DNA from 3 places in the Kitasatospora sp. NPDC001261 genome. Region 2 is predicted to be linked to each of the others. Evidence: riboswitches for the same ligand, from Rfam matches in the RefSeq annotation. Region 2 holds a riboswitch; each other region holds the start of a gene.
The links. A riboswitch is a leader RNA that binds a small molecule or an ion and turns the genes downstream of it on or off. The one in region 2 is predicted to bind S-adenosylmethionine.
Positions count from the first base shown of each region.

Region 1: another riboswitch for S-adenosylmethionine. It lies ahead of ACFY4B_RS00810 (aminotransferase class V-fold PLP-dependent enzyme); the one in region 2 lies ahead of thrC (threonine synthase).
Region 3: another riboswitch for S-adenosylmethionine. It lies ahead of ACFY4B_RS27800 (IclR family transcriptional regulator); the one in region 2 lies ahead of thrC (threonine synthase).

Region 1 covers NZ_JBIAXP010000001.1:173,471-175,650, reverse strand. Annotated here, with positions in the region: gene trpD (anthranilate phosphoribosyltransferase) at 1-595, shown strand, start outside; SAM riboswitch class IV at 704-822, shown strand; gene ACFY4B_RS00810 (aminotransferase class V-fold PLP-dependent enzyme) at 874-2,180, shown strand, end outside.
Region 2 covers NZ_JBIAXP010000023.1:167,690-169,869, forward strand. Annotated here, with positions in the region: gene thrC (threonine synthase) at 1-765, opposite strand, end outside; SAM riboswitch class I at 782-918, opposite strand; gene ACFY4B_RS29030 (glucosyl-3-phosphoglycerate synthase) at 1,030-2,067, shown strand; gene ACFY4B_RS29035 (trehalose-6-phosphate synthase) at 2,128-2,180, shown strand, end outside.
Region 3 covers NZ_JBIAXP010000022.1:29,773-31,952, reverse strand. Annotated here, with positions in the region: gene ACFY4B_RS27805 (hypothetical protein) at 1-663, shown strand, start outside; SAM riboswitch class I at 738-879, shown strand; gene ACFY4B_RS27800 (IclR family transcriptional regulator) at 1,082-1,795, shown strand; gene ACFY4B_RS27795 (threonine/serine exporter family protein) at 1,993-2,180, opposite strand, start outside.

The sequences.
Region 1 (2,180 bases), on a different contig from region 2:
GGTCGGGCTGACCTTCTGCTTCGCGGCGAAGTTCCACCCCTCGATGCGGCACGCCGCCACCGCGCGGCGCGACCTCGGGGTGCCGACCGCCTTCAACATCCTCGGTCCGCTGACCAACCCGGCCAAGGTCACCGCGCACGCCATCGGCTGCTTCGACACCCGGCTGTCCGGGCTGATCGCCGGGGTGCTGGCCCGGCGGGGCGCCACCGCGCTGGTCTTCCGCGGCGACGACGGGCTGGACGAGCTGACCATCACCACCACCTCGCAGGTCTGGCTGGTGCGCGACGGGGTCGTCACCGAGTCCACCTTCGACCCGCGGGACGTGGGCATCGAGCTGGTCGGCATCGAGGCGCTGCGCGGGGCGGACGCCTCGTACAACGCCGAGGTCGCGCGGCGGCTGCTGGCCGGCGAGCACGGGCCGGTGCGGGACGCCGTCCTGCTGAACACGGCGGCGGCGCTGGTCGCGCTGGAGCTGGGCGACGCGCCGCTCACCGAGCAGTTGGCGGCCGGCATGGAGCGGGCCGCGAAGGCGATCGACTCCGGTGCCGCGCAGGACCTGCTGCGGCGCTGGTCGGAGGCCACCAGCCGGGCCTGAGGCGGCAGTTGGGGAGCCCGTGCCGGTACGCCGGTGCGGGCTCCCGTGCTGTCCGGATGCTGGATGCCCGTTTGACCACCCGGTGGACCAGGCCTAGAGTCTTCGCCAGGTCATGAGTGACAGCGCCAAGCCCCAGCTGGCTGTCCGGCAACCCTCCGTCCGTGGCGGGGTGCCCTGGGTGAGGACCGGGTCGTCACGGCAAGCCGTCCGTGCGACAAGCGCGGACGCCCGACGACTAGCACTCCCGGGGTCCCTTGCCCCAGAAGGAGTGCATCCCCATGTCTCTGGCCACCGAAATCCGCACCCCGCTCGCCGTCCTCGGCGCCGACGTCCAGGTCCCGCTCGCCAGCGGTGAGAAGGTCGGCTACGCGGCGCTCGACTACGCGGCGAGCTCGCCGGCGCTCCAGCGGGTGTGGGACGACGTCGCCGCCTACGCGCCGTACTACGGCAGCGTCCACCGCGGGGCCGGGTACCTCTCCCAGCTGTCCACCGACCTGTTCGAGCAGAGCCGCCGCACCGTCGGCGAGTTCCTCGACCTGCGCGAGGGAGACCAGGTGGTCTTCACCCGGGCCACCACCGACTCGCTCAACCTGCTGGCCTCCGCCGTCCCGGCCGGCACCCGGGTGTTCGCCTTCGAGACCGAGCACCACGCCTCGCTGCTGCCCTGGGCGCACGCCGGACTGGACGTCACCTACCTGCGGGCGCCGCGCTCGCGGGCCGAGGCGGTGGCCGCGCTGGACGCCGCGCTCGCCGAGGCGCCCGAGGGCCCCAAGCTGCTCTGCGTCACCGGCGCCTCCAACGTGACCGGCGAGCTGTGGCCGGTCGCCGAGCTGACCGCGACCGCGCACCGGCACGGCGCCCGGGTGGTGCTGGACGCCGCCCAGCTGGCGCCGCACCACCGGGTCTCGGTGCGCGAGCTGGACGTCGACTGGATCGCCTTCTCCGGCCACAAGATCTACGCGCCGTTCGGCGCCGGGGTGCTGGCCGGCCGGGCGGACTGGCTGGACGCGGCCGAGCCGTACCTGGCCGGCGGCGGGGCGACCCGGACGGTGGCCCGGGAGGCCGACGGCTCGGTGGCCGTGCAGTGGCACACCGGCCCGGCCCGGCACGAGGCCGGCTCGCCGAACGTCATCGGCGCCTACGCGATCGCCTCGGCCTGCCGGGCGCTGACCGAGGCCGGCTTCGACGGGCTGGAGGCCCGCGAGCAGCAGCTGATCGCCCGGCTGACGGCAGGGCTGGCCGAGATCCCGCAGGTCAAGGTGCTGAACCTGTTCGGCGAGGGCTCCGCCCGGGTGGGCGTGCTGTCCTTCGTCGTCCGGGACTGGAACAGCTCGCACTTCTCCGCCGCGCTGTCCGCCGAGTACGGCATCGGGGTGCGCGACGGCCTGTTCTGCGCCCACCCGCTGGTGCGCACGCTGCTGGGCGACGAGGACGAGGCACCGTCCGAGTGTGGTGCGCCCGAGCCGTCGCTGCCGGGCGAGCGCAGCCTGAACGCGATCCGGGTGAGCTTCGGCGCCGGGACGCCGGACGAGCACGTCGACCGCTTCCTGACCGCCGTCCGGGAGCTGGTCACGGAGGGTGCGGC
Region 2 (2,180 bases):
CGAGGCGATCGGGATCACGATCTGCTCCGGCAGCCGCCAGCCGAGCTGCTCGCAGATCTCGTACGCCAGCGTCTTGGAGCCCTCGCCGTAGTACGGCCGCAGGTTCACGTTGACGAAGCCCCAGCCCTCGCCGGCCGGGTCGCCGATCAGCTCCGAGCAGAAGCGGTTCACGTCGTCGTAGTTGCCCTCGATGCCGACCAGCTCGCCGCCGTACACCCCGGCCATGACGACCTTGCCCTGCTCCAGGTCGTGCGGGATGAACACGCAGGACCGGAACCCGGCCCGGGCCGCCGCCGCACCCACCGCGCCGGCCAGGTTGCCGGTGGAGGAGCAGGACAGCGTGGTGTAGCCGAACGCCCGGGCCGCCTCGATCGCGCACGCGACCACCCGGTCCTTGAACGAGTGCGTCGGGTTCCCGGAGTCGTCCTTGACGTGCAGCTGGGCGGTGAAACCGAGCTCCCGGCCCAGGTTGTCCGCCTTCACCAGCGGGGTCCACCCCGGGTTCAGGTTCGGCTTGGACGCCACGTCGGCCGGCACCGGCAGCAGCGGCGCGTACCGCCAGATGGAGGCCGGACCGGCCTCGATCCGCTTGCGCAGCTCCTCGGCGCCCTCGCTGCCGAACTCGTAGGCGATCTCCAGCGGGCCGAAGCACTCCAGGCACGCGAAGCTGGGGCCGAGCGGGAAGCGGGTGCCGCACTCGCGACAGGACAGCGCGGCGGCCGGGCCGAGGTCGACGGAAACGGGTGCGGCAGTGTCGATAGCCATGATGGCGAGGCCTCTCTCCTCATCTTCCCCGTGGCGCGGTCGCGACACGGGACGGAATTGGCACCTGTCCCGCCGGGGCCTGTCGACAGACAGCCGCGCGAGAAGGTTGCCGGGACGTCAACGGGCCGTTCCCTCAGTCCCTCTGGATGAGCTTGTGAAATTGTGGTGGTGCTCAACGGAGACCCCGGCGTGCAAAGGTCCGACCGCTGTACGAAGACTGTATCCGAAGGCGTCAAACCTGAACGGGACCGTCCGCCAAGCGAGATGACCCGTCCCACCGACCTCGCCGAGGAGATCTCCGTGCCCGCCGAACCGACTCCCGCGCTCCTCCCGCAGGCGGCGTCCTGGCTGCGCCGCCGCTCCTGGAGCGCGGCCGACCGGCCGGTCCGCACCCTGCTCGACGCCAAGGAGCGCACCGGCCGCACGGTCAGCGTGGTCCTCCCCGCCCTGGACGAGGAGGCCACCGTCGGCGACATCGTCCGCACCATCCGCCGCGAGCTGATGGAACGCCTCCCGCTCGTCGACGAACTCGTCGTCGTCGACTCCGGCTCCACCGACGCCACCGCCGCCGTCGCCGCCGAGGCCGGCGCCCGGGTCGAGCACCGCGACGCCGTCCTGCCCCGGCTGCCCGCCGTCCCCGGCAAGGGCGAGGTGCTCTGGCGCTCGCTGCTGGTCACCCACGGCGACATCGTCTGCTTCGTCGACGCCGACCTGCGCGAGTTCGACCCGGCCTTCGTCTCCGGCATCGTCGGCCCGCTGCTCACCGACGAGTCCATCCAGCTGGTCAAGGCCATGTACGACCGCCCGCTGGAGTCGGAGGGCGCCGTCCTGCCCGCCGGCGGCGGGCGGGTCACCGAACTCGTCGCCCGCCCCCTGCTCAACCTCCACTGGCCGGAACTCGCCGGTTTCGTCCAGCCGCTCGGCGGCGAGTACGCGGCCCGCCGCTCACTGCTCGAACGGCTGCCCTTCCCCACCGGCTACGGCGTCGAACTCGGCCTGCTGGTCGACGCCCTGGAGCTGGCCGGCCTGGACGCCCTCGCCCAGGTGGACGTCGGCGTCCGGCACCACCGCCACCAGGACGGCCAGGCCCTCGGCCGGATGGCCGCCACCATCTACCGGACCGCCCTGGAACGCCTCGACCGCACCCACCGCCTCAAGGCCTCCGCCGACCTCGTCCACCCCCACCTCACCCAGTTCACCCGCGACCCGGAAACCCGCGCCTTCACCGCCCACACCCACCCGGTGACCGCCCTCGAACGCCCCCCGATCCACACCCTCCCCGAGTACGCCGCCCGCCATTAGGGCCTCTCTTCGACGGGCCGCACGGGTTTGCCACGCCGACCCCACGGCAACATGCCAACCATGGGCGATCTCACGACCAACCGTTCGAGCGCGACCGGCACCGCCCCCGTCCT
Region 3 (2,180 bases), on a different contig from region 2:
CTGCGCTGGCCGGCCGGGGACCCGCTGCTCGACCCGTGGTACCAGGTGCGGGTCGCGACCGCCGCGCTCCCCGGCGACCTCGCCACCGTCCCGGTCCGCCCCTACCTGGCCGCCGACGACCACGTCGAATGCCTGATCGCCCTCGCCGAGGAAGGGCTCGGGCGCACCTTCCTCGCGGGCGACGTGATCGACGTGGCCCGGCTCGCCGGGCAGCCCTTCGAGCCCGTCGAGACCGCCGCGGTGGTCGCCGCCTACCGGCTCGCCCCGGAGGCCGCCGCCCTCCTCGACCTCGCCGCCGAGCACGTGCCGCTCGGCGCCCTGCGGGACGTCCGCACCGTCCTGGAGGCCGAGGTCGCCCCCGAACTCCGCCGCCGGACCTCTGCCGGCACCCCGCCGTGCCACGGCACCTCGCCGCGCCACGGCACGCTGCTGCGCCGCACCGTCATCCGGCACCAGTGGGACGAGGCGCTGCTGCTCCCGGCCGGCGACGCCACCCTGCTGCTCACCCCGGTCGCCGACTACCTGCTCGGCCCCGAGGGCACCCGGCCCACGGACCGCGAGCGCACCGCCGCCCTCGCCGCCCTCCACGCCTGGGACGCGACCCTCCCCGGCAGCCCGGACGGGGCCCCGTGCACCGGCCTGTCGGGGCCGCGCCACCGCTGAGCCGGCCCCGCGGGGCGTGGTCGAGGGCGGGGGGACTTGCCGACCCGCCCCGGATGTCTTGTATCGTTCCTGGCGAATCATCCAGAGGGGTGGAGGGACCGGCCCTACGAAGCCCCGGCAACTCCCCGTTCGACCCGGCGTCCGAAGTACGCGCCGTGTTGGCGGGGGCAGTGCCAACTCCGGCCTGTCGCCACTGTGGCGCGGGAAAGATGAGGAGACACGGTGCTCTCTGTGCTGTCCTTCGCCCGGGCGCTTCCCGCCCCGGTCCTTTCGCGTACCCGTCTCGTGCCCGGCGCAGGCAATCGGCCGACTTCTCCGGCCTGTCCTCGCTGACCACACCCCCCGGCTCCCCGCCAGGAGCCGCCGTGAGCAGCGCGGACCCGCTGCTCCCGGGCCTTGAGACTGGAGTACCCATCCCATGGAGAACACGAGCGGCGTCGGCGTGCTCGACAAGGTCACCTCGATCCTCGGCACCCTGGAGGCCGGGCCCGCCACCCTGGGCGGCCTCGTCGCCGCCACCGGCATGGCGCGGCCCACCGCCCACCGGCTGGCCGTCGCACTCGAACACCACCGCCTGGTCAGCCGGGACGTCCAGGGCCGGTTCATGCTCGGCCCCCGCCTCGGCGAGCTCTCGGCGGCCGCCGGCGAGGACCGGCTGCTGGCCGCGGCCGGCTCGGTCCTCGCCCAGCTCCGGGACGCCACCGGCGAGAGCGCCCAGCTCTACCGGCGGCAGGGCGAGGTCCGGATCTGCGTGGCCGCCGCCGAGCGGCTCACCGGCCTGCGCGACACCGTTCCGGTGGGGGTCACCCTCCCCATGAAGGTCGGCTCCGCCGCCCAGATCCTGCTCGCCTGGGAGGAGCCCGAGCGCCTCCACCGCGGCCTGCAGGGGGCCCGCTTCACCGCCACCGCGCTGAGCGGCGTGCGGCGCCGCGGCTGGGCCCAGTCGGTCGGCGAGCGCGAGGTCGGGGTCGCCTCCGTGGCCGCGCCCGTCCGCGGCCAGTCCAACCGGGTGGTGGCCGCCGTCACGGTCTCCGGGCCGATCGAACGGCTCAGCCGCCACCCCGGTGCCCAGCTCTCCCAGGCCGTCGTCGAGGCGGCCCACCGGCTCACCGAGGCCCTGCGCCAGCCCTGACGGGGGCTCCGAGGCTCTCGGATTCCGAGGTTCCGGGGTTCCCTGGTCACGGGTTCCGAACCTCGGGTTCCGAACCTCGGGTTCCGAGACTCCGGGCTCCGGGGCGCACCTCCGCGCGCCCCGGGGCCCGGTTCCGGCCCGTACCGGTCCCGGGTCCGGCTTGGCTCGGGCCCGGCTCAGGCCTGGTTCCGACCGGCTCAGGCCCGGTGCGGCAGGCCGGTGAGGCTGGGGCGGGGGATCCGGCTGATCACCGCGCCGATCAGTGTGCCGATCGACACCCCGAAGACCGCCGAGACGGCCGCCAGCAGCGACTGCGCCCCGTTGCCGACCTCGATCTGCGCGGTGTTCAGCAGACCGAAGGAGCCCGGCACGACGATCCAGAACG